2 regions of the Paenibacillus nuruki genome follow, and region 2 is predicted to be linked to the other one. Evidence: predicted binding sites of a transcription regulator. Region 2 holds the regulator's gene; the other holds the start of a gene.
What was found. The regulator Rex, encoded in region 2, represses fermentation and respiration genes when NADH is low (regulators of the CRP and FNR family bind a similar motif). The targets are predictions, from matches to a motif close to TTGTGAAATATTTCACAA.
Positions count from the first base shown of each region.

Region 1 (8,303 bases), 1.4 Mb from region 2:
TTGAAGATTTATCTGCTGTGATCGATGGAGTGGTCGATGGAGGAAGTGCAGGGATTGGTGTTGAATCAACAGTCATTCAGGTACAAGACAATAATACGATTATGATTCTTCGCCCGGGTGGTATTACGGAAGAGCAATTATCTTCTTTTGCTCCTGTCACTCGTGATCCTGCTCTGAATGATGCTTCTACAGCATTGATTCCACGTTCACCGGGTATGAAATACACGCATTATGCACCCCAAGGATCAATGACAATTGTGATGGGATCGCAAGATAACGTCGTTAATCAATATATAGAACAACAGATCAGACAAGCTCAAGCACGTGGTGAGAAAACAGGTGTATTGGTTTTTGATGAAAATCCATTGCATCTAGCAGATACACTGGGCTTATCGCTGGGCAGTCGTGATCATCTTGAAGAAGCAGCGAACCGATTGTATGCGGCTTTGCGTACATTTGATCGTGAAGGTATTACTTTTATTATGTCGCAAGGCTGTGAGCAACAAGGTGTAGGTGTAGCTGTAATGAACCGTTTATCCAAAGCTGCGGGTGGTCAGATTATTCATTTGTAAAAATAGTGATTACATGTGCTAAATTTGGTATAATGATTGATACGGAAAGATTATATTTCCGGTCACCCAAGTCTCACATTATAATGATACGGGAGGTACAGAGAATGCATCACATATTGTTCGTATGTACCGGTAACACCTGTCGAAGTCCTATGGCGGAAGGTTTTATGCGTAAGCTTGCGAGCGAGCGCGGTGTCGATGTGGAGGTTCGTTCAGCCGGTGTAGCTGCTGTAGATGGAATGTCTGTATCCCGTCATGCCGAAGCGGTTCTCAAAGATCATAATATACATGAACAATTATTATCTTCCTCTTTGACTGGAGCAACTATTCATTGGGCAGATCTCATACTCACATTAACAGGGAGTCACAAGCAACATGTGATTCGTAATTTTCCAGAGTCGGCAGGCAAAGTGTACACGTTGAAGGAATATGCAGAAAATGATCACAAAGTGCTACGCGATCTCAAAGAGTTGGATAGCTTATACGCAACGATCGAAATGAATCGTTCTTTAGGCGAAGAAGTACATCCGACTGATCGTCAGCGGTTGATCGAAATTCAACAGCGTATTCCAAGCTTCGATATTGTAGATCCTTTTGGCGGTAGTCGGGATGATTATGAAGTCGCCGCAGCTGATATTCGTCTTGCATTAGAAAAGTTAATCGACAAGATTCAAGCCTATCGTACGCAATAAGCTAGAGGTTAATTTTAGAATAGATATTGATTTTACGAAAAACATGTCTTATGATGTAACTCATAAGAGAGATCCGATGTAACTGGCGACGAGAGTGGAGATGAACCACGATGGAGCATCGGAACATACGGCCGGTCGCCTGGGCAAAAGAGCAGACGTGCGATATTTTTCGCGCACGTTGTGCTCTTTTTTTGTTCTTTACATGTTGTAACTCCTTCTCCCATCTTGTTGTCGCCGTTAGCCCTATGCTTGCGCTATAATAAAAAACGAGTGTATTGCACACGTACCTTTTGCAGATAGTGAATGAGCTAAGAAAGCACAAGGAGGATTGAACGATGAGTGATCAGGAAAAAATACAACAAATTCGTTTAGATGCCGCAGCTATTGTACGCGAGTTAGCAGAAGAAGCTAAGCTAGATCGCCATAAGCTACTGGTGATCGGTGGAAGCACCAGTGAAATCGCAGGCAAACATATCGGAACAGCCGGAACGTTAGATGTTGCTGAAGCATTGGTGGAAGGGATTCGAGAAGTACAAGCTGAATACGGATTCCGGTTAGCTTTTCAATGTTGTGAGCATTTGAATCGAGCATTGGTGATGGAACGAGATACACTGGATCACTACAATTATAATGAAGTCGCCGCAGTACCGATTCCCAAAGCAGGCGGATCGATGGCAACCTATGCATATCAGACATTTGTTCATCCTTGTTTGGCAGAACAGATTGAAGCACATGCAGGTATCGATTTTGGAGAGACCTTGATCGGTATGCATTTGAAAAGAATAGCTGTCCCTTATCGACCTGTAATTCGTTTTGTAGGCGAAGCTAGAGTCAACGCAGCGCGTACACGTCCACCTTTGATTGGTGGCGAAAGAGCCGTCTACACACCGATGGTTCATGCAGATCGATAAGCTTAAATAGGTGATCTCTAAATTTAAAATAAGCAATCCAAAACAGGTATTCAACCGATCTCTAGGAGGAATTAAACAATGATGGAGCAATTACGAAAGAACGATCCGGCAGTATTAGAAGCAATGGGACTTGAACTTAAGCGTCAACGTGACAACATCGAATTAATCGCTTCTGAAAATATTGTAAGTGAAGCCGTTATCGAAGCTTTGGGTTCGGTATTAACGAACAAATATGCAGAAGGCTATCCAGGCAAACGCTACTATGGCGGTTGTGAACATGTAGATGTGGTTGAAGATATCGCTCGTGATCGTGCGAAGCAATTGTTTGGTGCAGAACATGTCAATGTACAGCCTCACTCAGGTGCACAAGCGAATATGGCGGTTTATCTTGCAGCGCTCAAACCAGGTGATACTGTTCTAGGGATGAACCTTGCTCATGGTGGACATTTAACACATGGTAGTCCTGTAAATGCTTCTGGATTGTTGTATAACTTTGTGGCTTACGGTGTACAAGAAGATACATTCCTTATCGATTATGATGAAGTTCGCAAAGCAGCGTTCAAACATCGTCCTCGTATGATCGTAGCTGGTGCTAGTGCATATCCGCGTACGATTGATTTTGAAAAATTAGCTTCGATTGCAAATGATGTAGGTGCTTTATTTATGGTGGATATGGCGCATATCGCAGGATTAGTAGCAGCTGGAGAACATCCAAGTCCTGTACCTCATGCGCATTTTGTTACAACAACAACACACAAAACACTTCGTGGACCTCGCGGCGGTATGATTATGTGTACTAAAGCATGGGCACAAGCGATTGATAAAGCAGTATTCCCAGGTTCACAAGGTGGTCCATTGATGCATGTTATTGCTTCCAAAGCAGTTTCTTTCGGTGAAGCATTACAACCTTCTTTCAAAACTTATGCTCAAAATGTAGTCAAAAATGCAAAAGTGCTTGCTCAAACATTAGTAGACGAAGGATTGACCATCGTTTCAGGGGGTACAGACAATCACTTGATGCTTGTGGATACACGTAGCGTGAATATCACAGGTAAAGAAGCAGAGCATGTTCTGGATTCTGTAGGCATCACAACCAACAAAAATGCGATTCCTTTTGATCCAACAAGCCCGTTTATTACAAGTGGTATCCGTCTAGGAACACCAGCAGCGACTTCTCGTGGTATGGATGAAGCAGCAATGGTGAAGATCGGTCAAATTATTGCGATGACGCTTAAAGCACCTAAAGATGAAGCTGTTCTTGCCCAAGCAAGTGCGCAAGTTGCTGAATTAACAAGCCAGTACCCTTTATATCAACAAATGAATTATTAATTTCAAAACCAAATAAAGAGTTCCTTAACACTGTTAACTTCTAGATAACCGGCAGAAATTCTTATTTCTGTCGGTTTTTAATTATTTTTTTCAAAAAATTTGAAAGATTTACTGCCATTTAAGCCATTTACCATTATAATAGAAAAGACTGGGTGGAAATGCTGTAGAATTTGTTTTTATCTGGTAATTGTAAGCGTTATATTGATAGACTCAATATAGAAAATGGATTTTGCTATGCTAAAAATCATGTTTGATAAGAGCTATATTTATGCTCATCAAAGTATGAAGTATTAAAAAGAAATAATTCGACAGGATATCGGATGAAATTGCCCACAGGGAATGATATAATAGACGAGGTTTATGGGGTAAGAACGTATTCCCCTAATCCTTTTGCTTTGTGGAATGGCCACAAAACCTGATGTGATAGCAAATAGGATGTAGCTAATGTTTATTATTGAAAAGTACCGGAGGGAAAAACCATGGCAAAATTAGTAATATGCGATCATCCTTTAATTCAACACAAATTAACATTTATTCGTGATGTACAGACTAACACGAAAGATTTCCGCGAGCTTGTTGACGAAGTCGCAACATTAATGGCTTACGAAATCACACGTGATATTCCACTTGAATCAATTCCGGTAGAAACACCTGTAATCAAAACAGAAGGTAAAGTCATTTCTGGACGTATGTTAGGTCTAATTCCTATTTTGCGCGCAGGATTGGGTATGTTAGATGGCGTTCTTAAATTGTTGCCAGCAGCTAAAGTAGGACATGTGGGATTGTTCCGTGATCCAGAAACATTCCAACCGGTTGAATATTATGTGAAGCTTCCGACAGATGTACAAGAACGCGAATTGATCGTTATTGATCCAATGTTAGCAACAGGCGGTTCTGCTATTGCTGCGATCGATGTTCTTAAAAAGCGTGGATGTACTCAGATCAAAATGATGAATCTTATCGCTGCTCCTGAAGGGGTTAAAGCTGTTCAAGACGCTCACCCGGATGTAGATATTTATGTTGCTGCATTGGATGAGAAGTTGGATGAGCATGGATATATCGTACCTGGACTCGGCGATGCCGGAGACCGCTTGTACGGAACCAAGTAAAGCGAGGTAATCCCAGACTTATGAAAAAAATTAAAGTAATGACTATTTTCGGTGTACGTCCTGAAGCAATCAAAATGGCTCCATTGATTCTGGAATTGCAAAAGCATCCTGAACATATTGAGTCAATCGTTTGCGTCACTGCGCAACATCGTCAAATGTTGGATCAGGTTCTTGAAGTTTTTAATATCACTCCAGACTATGATCTTGATGTAATGAAAGATCGTCAGACGCTAAACGAAATTTCGATGCGTGTACTTAGTGGCTTAGAGCCAGTACTGCAAGAAGTGAAGCCTGATATTGTTCTGGTTCATGGAGATACGTTGACTACGTTTCTTGCGAGCTATGCTTCATTTATGCAGCAGATTAATGTGGGTCATGTGGAAGCAGGACTACGTACGTGGAACAAGCTTTCACCGTATCCTGAAGAAATGAATCGCCAATTGACAGGTGTACTTGCAGATTTACACTTTGCACCAACAAGTTGGTCGGCAGGCAATTTGCTAAAAGAAAATAAATTGCCGTCAAGCGTGTATATCACAGGCAACACGGTTACAGATGTGTTTCAATATACTGTACAGCCTGATTATCACCATCCTGTTTTGGAATGGGCAGAAGGTAAACGTCTGATCTTGATGACTGCACATCGCCGTGAATCGCAAGGCGAACCACATCGTAATATTTTCCGCGCGGTCAAGCGTATTGCTGACGAATTTGAAGATATTGCTATTGTGTATCCAGTGCATCCAAGTCCAGCTGTCAAAGAACCTGCTCATGAAATATTAGGCAACCATCCGCGCATTCAGTTGATCGATCCTCTGGATGTTGTCGATTTGCATAATTTTTATCCGCATACGCATCTGATCTTAACCGATTCAGGTGGTCTTCAAGAAGAAGCACCTTCATTTGGTGTTCCTGTGCTGGTGCTACGTGATACCACAGAGCGTCCAGAGGGAATAGAAGCAGGTACACTTGAAATGGTAGGTACAGATGAAGAGAAGATCTATGAGCGTGCACATGCACTGCTGAGCGATCCTGAACTGTATGCTTCGATGAGTGAAGCTTCTAATCCTTATGGTGATGGTCAGGCATCGCCACGGATTGTCAATGCTATTTTGCACCATTATGGTATTTTAGAGGATCGTCCTGAAGAGTTTCACACAACGTTCAAAAAAGGTCCCACAGTCGTATTGTGAAAAATGATTCCACAGTATACAGTGGTACTGTAGGGTTAGTGTGATGAAACGCTTCATATCAACGATGTTCTGTGAAAGTCTTGCGTTAATGCGCTAAAGGAAGATGGTTTGACAAAGGCTTAGCCGATTCAGTACAATGAACTGGGATTCCGAGGGTGGAGTGTAGAATGGCAGATGAACCCAAATCAAGCAATTCAAGTTCAAGCCCGTGGAAAGCGGTTGGACTTGTGAGTGTGATTGGAATAGATTTAGCTGTATGTACACTCGCCGGATTCTGGTTCGGTTCCTGGCTGGATAAAGTATGGAATAGTTCAGGAATAGGAACCGGACTCGGAGTACTTGCAGGTATGATTCTAGGTATTTTCGGTATTGTTCTTATCATTAAGAAAATAGTGGGGGAAACGAATGAATGAAATACCAAGTTACATTTATTGGCTGACCCGGACTACCTTTGTTTTTCTAGCTCTTTGCTTTGTAGCGGTTGCATTCCTGCCTCAATCTCGTCCGATCGCTTTTGGGATGATCATTGGTTCCGCAGTCAGTTATATCAACACCAAATATTTAGCTAAAAAAGTAAGTATGATGACTGAAGCAGCAGCAACAGGTAGAAGAGGACCGAAGGGTCTAGGGTTTGCACAACGTGCAGCAATTTCGATCGGAGCGGTAGTACTTGCTATTGAGTTCCCGCATTTGTTTGAAATTCATGCCCTAGCTGGCAGTTTGGTGTTCGCACCATTCGCGCTAATTGTTATCGGTTATTTCCTTTCTCGCCATGAGCGTGATAACTCCGATAATGAAAGGGGTGAGAAAAATGCATGAATCACCGATGATAAACGTCGGGGGCATCGATTTTGATTTATCTATCATTATTGCGTTGATTGTTAGTTGTGCTGTAGTGTTTATTCTAGTGAAGCTAGCAACGCGTAATCTATCGGTAGAAAATCCAGGCAAGCTGCAAAACTTTATGGAATGGGTCGTAGAATTCGTTCAAGGACTGATTTCCAGTACAATGGACTACAAAAAAGGAAAGCCTTTTCTTTCTCTCGGTTTGACTTTGATTATGTTCATCTTTGTTAGCAATATGCTTGGGCTTCCATTTGGTTTAGTGTTCGATTATACAAGCGTAGAAAAAGCTACAGCTTTTGGTCAACCATTAACATCTGTAGTGGACGGACTGGCAAAAGGAAGTCATGGTGTGGAAGTCGCTTGGTGGAAATCACCTACAGCTGATGCTGGAGCAGCGATGGGTCTGGCACTAATCGTATTCATTCTTGTCCATTACCTAGGTATGGTCAGAAATACGAAGTCATACTTCAAACACTATTTCAAACCGTTCTTTTTCTTTTTCCCTATCAACTTGATCGAACAATTCTCCAAACTGTTGACACACGGTATGCGGCTATTCGGTAATATTTTTGCCGGCGAAGTTCTTATTGCTGTATTACTTAAAATGTCAGGCGTATGGTACGGAGCAATCGCTTCGGTTGTAGGTCTTATTGTATGGCAAGGATTCAGTATATTTGTTGGCTCTATCCAAGCCTTTGTCTTCACGATCCTGGCTATGGTATACATATCACAGTCACTAGAGACGGAAGAAGATCACTAAAATACTATCGGCACGTTTCGGCAACTTTTGAATAGTTGGTATCATCAGTCACTGTGTAAGGGTTCAAAGTTCGGAAGTAGGATAACCTTCATACCGGGCTCAATATAAATTTACTATCTCACATATCTTTAAGGAGGATTTTTAAATGGGAGCATTAGCATTTCTAGCAGCTGCTATCGCAGTAGGTTTGGGCGCATTGGGCGCAGGTATTGGTAACGGTCTAATCGTAAGTAAAACGGTTGAAGGTATCGCTCGTCAACCAGAAGCAAAAGCAACATTGCAAACAGTTATGTTTATCGGTGTAGGTTTGGTAGAAGCATTGCCAATCATCGGTGTAGTATTGGCGTTCATTTTCTACGCAGCAGCGTAAATCAAGCACACACATTGGCGGGGAAGGCCACAGCCATCCGCGCCTTCTTTTTAGCGTGCAGGGTACCTGAGAATTATTTAGATGTTTTGAGGAAGGAGTGAGCTGATTTGCATTTTGTATGGAGCAGTCTTGTAGTTACAATTATTGCTTTCTTGATTTTATATTGGTTATTAAGTCGTTATGCATTCGGTCCATTGTTCTCTGTCATGGAGAAAAGACGTGAGCTGGTTAAACAGCAAATGGATGAAGCTGCATTAACACGCAGTCAAGCAGCTCAATATGTCGAAGACCAAAAAGCTGCACTTCAACAAGCACGTAAGGACGCTCAAGATATTATTGAGCAATCCCGTCAGACAAGTAATCGTCAAGCTGAACAATTAATTACTCAAGCTAAAGAGGAAACGACGCGTCTTAAAGAAGAAGCGGCTCGTGAAATCGAAAGCGAGAAAAATAAAGCTGTTGCTGCACTTCGCAGTGAAATCGGCGCCGTCTCTGTACAGATCGCTTCTAAAGTACTGGAA
Region 1 is NZ_OY725677.1:4,837,930-4,846,232, forward strand. Features, by position in the region: gene RCP16_RS21470 (L-threonylcarbamoyladenylate synthase) at 1-572, shown strand, start outside; gene RCP16_RS21475 (low molecular weight protein arginine phosphatase) at 677-1,264, shown strand; ZMP/ZTP riboswitch at 1,333-1,416, shown strand; gene RCP16_RS21480 (TIGR01440 family protein) at 1,600-2,175, shown strand; gene glyA (serine hydroxymethyltransferase) at 2,254-3,504, shown strand; gene upp (uracil phosphoribosyltransferase) at 3,984-4,613, shown strand; gene wecB (non-hydrolyzing UDP-N-acetylglucosamine 2-epimerase) at 4,634-5,806, shown strand; gene RCP16_RS21500 (AtpZ/AtpI family protein) at 5,974-6,219, shown strand; gene RCP16_RS21505 (ATP synthase subunit I) at 6,212-6,625, shown strand; gene atpB (F0F1 ATP synthase subunit A) at 6,618-7,412, shown strand; gene atpE (F0F1 ATP synthase subunit C) at 7,558-7,782, shown strand; gene atpF (F0F1 ATP synthase subunit B) at 7,890-8,303, shown strand, end outside.
Region 1: the regulator Rex is predicted to act here: its motif matches at 5,848-5,865, upstream of RCP16_RS21500 (AtpZ/AtpI family protein).

Region 2 (8,303 bases):
TTTTTTTACGTTTTCGTTCTTGAGCAGCACCTACAGCTAATCCACCACGCATTTGCAGAACCAAAAATGTTCCACCAGCCAGAGCAGCAATCAATAGTAATGGTAAAATATTATACCCTATAAAAATAAGAAAAATGAGTAATACAGGTACAAATCCAATAACAATCTCTTTTGTTGATTTAGGCATTAGGCGCTTCCTCCTGTGACTTGGGAATGACGTGGCAAGATCAGGAATTTGCTTCCTTTACCATTGCTCAAAGATACGTATACATTACGTTCATCCATTTCTGCTTTCACTTGAATATCTTTATTGGCTTGCATAATATTTTCAACCGTTTGCGGAATTTCAGTGTATTTTTGAGTAGCCATTGCTTGAGAGACAGAGAACATTGCATTTTCCCATACTTTATCTAGTTCTGTATTGGAGTGATCAGTGACTTCAAGTTGAAGTGTACGTTTTCCCCAAATATCTGTTCCTTGCTTATTCAATAGTTGTACCAAACCACCTAAATCTGCGGAAGGTGCAAGATCGAGTTTCAACATGACTTCTTTTGGGTTAATACTAATATGAGAGTTATTGACCCCAGGATAGTTCTGTACAATTTTTGTTAGCGGACTGTAGAGAGTCAGCTGACGATACGTAAACCATCCACCAAAAAGTAAAGTGGCAGATACGATTACAGTAATAAAAATAGGCATGATACGGAGTTTCATATACGTCCTCCTTTAATGTAGTCAACACGATGTACATAGCAACATATATTTTATTTCGGCATCTTCTAGCCTATCGGTAACAGTTAATGGATAGGTTTTTTTGTTATGTTCACATTTATTTATCTATATCTAGTATATCATATGTGTTTTTTGATTTCTAATAGCACTACTTTTAGTAATATTCAGCCCTTTCTCTTTTCCCCTTTAAAATAAATAAAACTCCCTATTATTAAAAATACACCCTGTGTCGATATACTTTATATCTTGTCACATTTTGTCCTCATTTAAATTGTTTTCAAAATGTAAACGTTATATATTTCTAAAAATGAATAGTATGGAGGTTAGGCAATGCGCGTATTTTTTCGGTTTCCCCCGCTCTTTTGTTGATCGCTCTGATTGTGCTTATTTCGGGTTGTACTTCTAGCCCTTCTGTAGCTCCTGTTACAACCGATTCTACTGCCTCTTCTACAACTACAGCAGCAACAACTCCTACAACTACGACTAACACAGCAGGAAAGATCACTATTGGTGTATCTATTCCAGATATGAATGATCGCTTTATCAGTTATGTAGAGGCTGGTATGGAAGACTATGCCAAAACACAACCTGATGTCACTGTCACTTATGCGGATGCCAAAAATGATCCTTCTATTCAACTTCAACAAATCAAAGAATTTATTGCTCAGGATGTCAAAGCAATTGCTTTTTTACCGATGGACGCTACTATTTCCAAAACGATTGTAGATTTAGCTAATCAAGCGAATATTCCTATTATTGCGGTAAATCGTACATTTAAAGAATTAACAACTACCACATCTTACATCGGCTCTGATTCTTTGACTGCCGGTACACTTCAAATGAACGAAGTGGCTAAATTGTTAGGTGGCAAAGGTAATATTGCCATTATGGATGGCGATATGGGTAGTGATGCCCAGATAAACCGTACTCAAGGTAACAAGGACGTTATTGCCAAATATCCGAATATGAAGATCGTTTTTGAAGAAACCGCTAATTATGATCGTGCTAAAGGTATGGCATTGATGGCTAAATGGTTAGCATCCGGTCAAAAAATTGATGCGGTGGTAGCCAATAACGATGAAATGATTATTGGCGCTATTTTGGCGGCACAAGTGGAAGGTCAAGATCAAAATATTATATTTGCCGGTGTCGATGGTACGATGGATGCTCTTAATTTTATGAAAGCCAATAAGTTAAAAGTCTCTGTTTATCAAAATGCGGCTGCTCAAGGATCTCAAGGACTCAAAACTACGATTGAAGCTGCAAATGGTAAACAAGTCGAAAAAGAAATCATTATTCCTTATGAATTAATTACCGAAGCCAATACAGAAAAGTATATTGCCAAATGGAAATGATTATATATAAAGGAGTGGTCTCTGATGCGTCTATCTATCCTGCATAAGCTTTTAGCTGGATTTCTTGCCATTGCCCTGATTGCTGGCTGTGCAGGAGTCATTTATATTATGTCTCTACAACAAATACAAAAATCAATGAGTACAATTCTAGATCGTTATGTCACACTTAAATCGCAAGCCGATAATTTGAAATTTTATGCGACCAGTCAAAATGGATATATGCAGACCTATATGTTAAGTCGTGATTCTTATTATGGTTCTCAATTATTAAGTACCAACGATCAGACGACTCAACTTTTAACAGATATGAAAAGTCTAGTCGTCTCTACTGAAGATACTGAAAAAATAGATTACATGCTCAAAATGAATGACTATTACAAAACACATGCTCAAGAATTATTTAACCTTCCTCCTACACAGCTGGATCAGTCTTATCTCGATATCATTACAAGCGTTATTCCTGTAGGTAGTGTTATTGTTAAATTTGCTCAACAATTTTCAGATCAGCAAGATGCTCTTATGGAAACTGCTAAAAATGAAAATCTGCAAAAAGTATTACATGCTCGTCAACTAGCAATTACGATCAGCGTTATTAACTTTGCTCTAGCTATTATCATCGGTATCATTATTTCTCGTCTGATCTCCAAGCCATTACAGAAATTAAATAAAGCGGCTAAAGCGATATCTACAGGTGATCTTAATATTGAAGATGTAACCGTCAAGCAAAAAGATGAACTAGGCGAGCTAGCGTTTTCTTTTAACAGTATGAAAAATAATCTGCGGCATCTCGTTCATGAAATTAATGATAATGCAGCACAAGTCATTTCTATTTCTAGAGATGTAGCAAGCGGAACATCTGAAACAGGCAAAGCAGCAGAACATGTAGCTGATATTATGTCAGACCTCTCAAATAGTACCCAAGATCAGGTCAAAATTGTTGAAGGTGGTCTACAAGCTGTATATGATGTGAATAAAGATATTCAGCAGATCGATCAAAGCAGTCAACAAGCAATGAATGTCGCTCAACAAGCACAGACACAAGCTTTACTAGGTGATAAAGAAATATCTCATGTTATGAATCAAATGGATCAAATTCAGCAGCGGATGAGTAAGCTGGAAATCATTATTTCGTCGCTTAACAAACGCTCTAGTGAAATCGAAGAAATCAATAATGCTATTTCTTCGATCGCTTCTCAAACAGGTCTATTATCACTGAATGCTGCGATTGAAGCGGCTCGGGCTGGAGAACATGGACGTGGATTTGCTGTAGTAACCTCCGAAATTCGCAAACTATCCAATGAAACCAATGATTCTGTTAAACGTGTTAAAGAACTCGTGAATACGATTCAGAATGAGACTAGAGGTGCAACTGAATCGGTTGAAAGTATGGTTAAAGAAGTGAGTCAAGGTATCACGGCTGCCCATTCTGTAGGCAATCTGTTCAATACGATCAAAACTTTGACCGATCACACTACTGCCGAGATTAAAGAAGTCACCGATTCGCTTCATCATTTATCCGGTCATTCGGAGAAAATTGTAAAATCGATGGAAAATATTTCAGGATTAACCGATCATGTCGCTTCAAATACCGAAAGTGTAAGTGCGGCTACAGAAGAGCAGTTAGCTTTCCTTGAAGAAAGCACAGCGCATACGGCTACACTTCATGCGATGGCAGAGAAATTACAGAGTACTGTTTTACAATTCCGCTTATAATCCTATATACCTCCACTGCAACAAAAAAAGCATGATCTGGATGAATTCATACGCTGAATTCAAAAGATCATGCTTTTTTGATTTACTCTTCTTGTGTCAATCTTCTTGACCTGTTCCTTTTAATGTTGCTGGCAGTTCCATGGGTTCACTTAATTTAGCTCCATCACGGAAATTATAAAAAATATAATAGTAACGTTCATTGAGTTTGACAAAGACTTGCCATGCATATTTTCCTTTGAATGAACCGGGAACAATACGTACAGCTTCTGCTCCAGGCAGATCATTTTGTAGTAAAGCATTTACTTTTTCATATGTCACTGTACCTGCTGTTTTCTCAACATGTACGGCATTAGCACCTTCAGCGACTGAGCCATCAATATTGAACTTTACCCAGACCATAAGGTCTTCTTGTGCTGTGTTCTTACCTTCAACTACCCAATACGTTGAAGTATCTGTCCAGACAGAATTAAATGTACGTGTCACAGATACGATATCAGCCTTTTCCTGTGCACTGTTGATCGCCAGCTGCTCTTTACTCCATGGCTGCGCCATAACATGAACATAAAATTGATTAACACCTAATACAAGCAATCCTACTACTACAATAATGATTGCGATCCATTTTCCACTTCCCAAATTTCGCAAAACACGCCATCCTTTCCTGTCGACTTCCGGTTAGCGTTTGAGCAAACCTTCAAAAGCACTTTGGGCTTCATGACGAATTTTTTCTTCATCCAGTGTTAATGATATACCATCTTTGATTAATTGCTTACCATCTACCCAGACATGCAATACATCTTTAGCTGATGCAGAATAAATGGTATGTGAGATAAAATCAGTACGTGGCAAGAAATGCGGTTGATCTACATTTAATGCCGTAATATCGGCTTTCATACCGACAGCAAATGTACCTACGTCATTCAAAAATACAGATTTCGCACCGTATTCTGTACCCATTTTCAATGCTTCTAATGCAGGTACCGCTGTTGGATCTCCGGATACTCCTTTATGAATAAGAGCTGCCAAACGCATCTCTTCAAACATATCCAAGTTGTTATTACTTGCCGGGCCATCTGTTCCTAAAGAAACGACTACACCTGCACGCAATAAATCAGGAACACGAGCAACACCACTTGCTAATTTCAGATTACTACCCGGATTATGCGAAACAGCTACTTTATGTTGCGCCAGCATTTCGATCTCTTCATCATTCAAATGAACAGCATGTGCCAAAAGGGCTGGACGCGTGAAAAATCCTAATTTCTCCAAATGAGCTACAGGACGTAATCCATAATCAGTTACATTTAATTGTACTTCAGCTAACGTCTCAGACATATGTGTATGCAGCGGCAAATCCAAGTCATGTGCTGCTTGTACAAATTGTTCGATGTATGCAGGAGGACATGTATACGGCGCATGTGGAGACATCATCGTTGTAATACGTCCATCAGCTTGACCATGCCAATCCCGTGCAAAGTCGATAGATTGTTGTAACTTTTGCTTTTGCTCTTCTTCTGAACATAAGCCGATAACACCACGCATCAATACAGCACGCATTCCTGATTGCTCTACGACTTCAGCAACACGTTCTGAACGATCATACATATCCAGGAATGTCGTAGTACCGCCTTTTAACATTTCAAGTACAGATAATGATGTTCCCCAGTATACATCGTCACTTGTAAACTTCGCTTCCATCGGCCACATTTTTTCCTGTAACCATACTTGTAGTGCAAGGTCGTCGCCATATCCACGTAGCAAAGACATTGCCGCATGACCATGACTGTTCACTAGACCCGGGATAAAGAACAAATGATTACCATCGACTACTGTTGTTCCTTCTTCAATCACAGGCTCTTCTTCTCCAAGATAAGTGATCCATCCATCTTCAATCACCATATGTCCGAAAAGCATCGATTTTTCTTCACTCATTACAGCAAACATACCGTTTTTGATAACCCATTTGTTCGAGGTGTTATTCATTAGTTTCATGTTCCTTTCCATCTTCCAGATAATAGGCAAGGCTTAGTAAGTCCGTTGTAAAATCAGCAGTGTGTACACGAATATGCGGTGGAGCTTTCAAAATAATCGGTGCAAAGTTCAAAATGGCTTCGATCCCTGCTTCAATCAATTGATCTGCTACACGCTGTGCTTCAATATTAGGCACAGTAATAATACCAATACGAATACTTTTCGCTTTGACTGTTGCTCCAAGTTCTTCGATCGGTTGTACAACTAATGTATTGATCATCGAACCGACTTTGGGTTCAAGAGAATCAAACACAGCTACGATTTTCATCGTTTCTTTCAAATACATATTATAGTTCGAAAGGGCATGCCCTAGATTACCTGCACCTACAAGTGCGACATTGATCTGTTGATCTAATTTTAAAATATGACGTATTTTCTCAATCAGATAAGATACATCATACCCGATTCCTTTACGTCCAAAATCTCCAAAATAAGCTAAGTCTTTGCGAATTTGTGCTGGATTCAAATCTAATTTTTGTCCCAATTCTTGCGAAGACACTGTGGGAACTTCACGGGTGTGAAGTTCGTTCAGATATCTAAGGTATACAGGTAGTCTTCGCACGACTGCTTCTGATATTTTGTCGGATTTCATGCTTGCTCCCCCTCTTGATTTACAGTTTCCTTTTCAGGTTCGGCCTGGCTAAGCCATTCTGTAATACGGGGTACCATCTGCTCTGTCGGCATATGTTCCATTTTGGGACCGGGTAATGAATATAGAAAATGCTTGCCATAATAGGACTCGATCACACGAGTGTCATAGACAATAACGATTCCCCGATCACTAGATGTCCGTACTAATCTACCAAAACCTTGTTTGAAACGGATAACTGCTTGCGGTACAGATAATTTCATAAATGGATTTTTCTTTTCTTTTTTAAGCCGTTCGCTTTTGGCTTCTAGCAATGGATGATTGGGCGGTTGAAAAGGTAATCGTACAATCGCCAGACATGTTAATGCTTCGCCCGGAATATCGACACCTTCCCAGAAGCTACTTGTTCCAAGCAATACAGAAGCAGAACGCTCCTGGAATCTACGAGTAAGCTTCGTCCGACTCCCTCCATCAACGCCTTGACCAAATACAGCAATATCACTATGTGATAACTTCTCTTTTAATGGCTCATACACCTGCTTGAGCATTCGATATGAGGTAAATAAAACCATCATTCGTCCTTGCGTTGCTTTGGCAGTCTCTGCTAACGAGTTCGCTAATGTATCTACAAAGAAGGCATCACCGACACTGCCTTTGACACTTGGAAAGTCACGTGGAATCAACAATAGCGATTGCTCACGATAATTAAAAGGTGAAGATAACTGTTCAGTCATCAATCTGCCTTCTTTTTCCGCTTCGACAAGTCCCAGTTGTTCAATCATATATTGGAATTTCTTTTCTATTGATAATGTTGCAGATGTTAGAATAATACTTTTCTTTTTATCGAAAAAGTACTCTTTCAATTGCTTGCTCACATCCACAGGCACAGCATACATCTGTAAAGACTTACTACGATAATTTCCATTAGCTTCATACCAGTAGACCGTATCTGTACTTTCCAGCTTCACAAATTGACGTAGATCGTCTCGAACGACAGTCAAATCTTTGAATAGACCCGATACATCAGTCACCAGACTATCTGTGCCCAACTGTTCATCGCTTTCTTTGATCTGATTCATTACTTGTTCGCCTTTACGAATCAATTGACTCAGTCCGATATGGATCTGATTCTCCAAATCCGTAATTACCGTCCATTCTGTTGGTTGCTTCTCAGGTAACAAACGTAATGTAAATTGTCCAGCTTCTCCCGGAGCAGCATCACTACGCTGAGGTAATAAAGCAAATAATAATTCACTCAATTTGTCCCAGTTTTCTTTGACATCTACAATTTCAGGATATAGATTATCTATCGCTATCGCCCAATCCATACCACGCTCATTACCAGATGAACCTAACTGTTGACGCAAAATAGCCAGCTGACCATTTTTACTGTCTTTGAACAAACGAAGTAACGGATGAACCAATGTGAAATATTTCATATGCATACCCAAGTGCTTACCTGCTACATCTTCTAAATGATGCGCTTCATCAATCACCAATCGATCATAAGCAGGCAATAATTGGTGCCCTGCTTTGACATCGGTAAATAATTTGGAATGGTTCGTAATAACGACATCAGCTGTACCTGCTTCATGCTTCGCACGATGGTAGAAGCATTTGCGGAACCACGGACATGCACGACCAAGACAAGAATCGGTATCACTCGCTACCGTCTCCCAGAAATCGGCTCCACGGTTACCCATATTCAGCTCTTCATCATCACCGGTTTCCGTCGAATTTAACCAGACAATCATTTGAGCTGCAATCAATACATCTTCTTTAGGACTTTGAAATTCTTTTGTATTTATTTTATGCTCAAATTTGCGCAGACACAAATAATGCTGGCGTCCTTTAAATACGGCAGCACGAAATGCAAATGGAAT
Region 2 is NZ_OY725677.1:1,137,934-1,146,236, reverse strand. Features, by position in the region: gene RCP16_RS05150 (AAA family ATPase) at 1-187, opposite strand, end outside; gene RCP16_RS05145 (hypothetical protein) at 187-714, opposite strand; gene RCP16_RS05140 (sugar ABC transporter substrate-binding protein) at 1,113-2,087, shown strand; gene RCP16_RS05135 (methyl-accepting chemotaxis protein) at 2,112-3,800, shown strand; gene RCP16_RS05130 (cell wall elongation regulator TseB-like domain-containing protein) at 3,897-4,445, opposite strand; gene RCP16_RS05125 (amidohydrolase) at 4,476-5,783, opposite strand; gene RCP16_RS05120 (redox-sensing transcriptional repressor Rex) at 5,776-6,423, opposite strand; gene dinG (ATP-dependent DNA helicase DinG) at 6,420-8,303, opposite strand, start outside.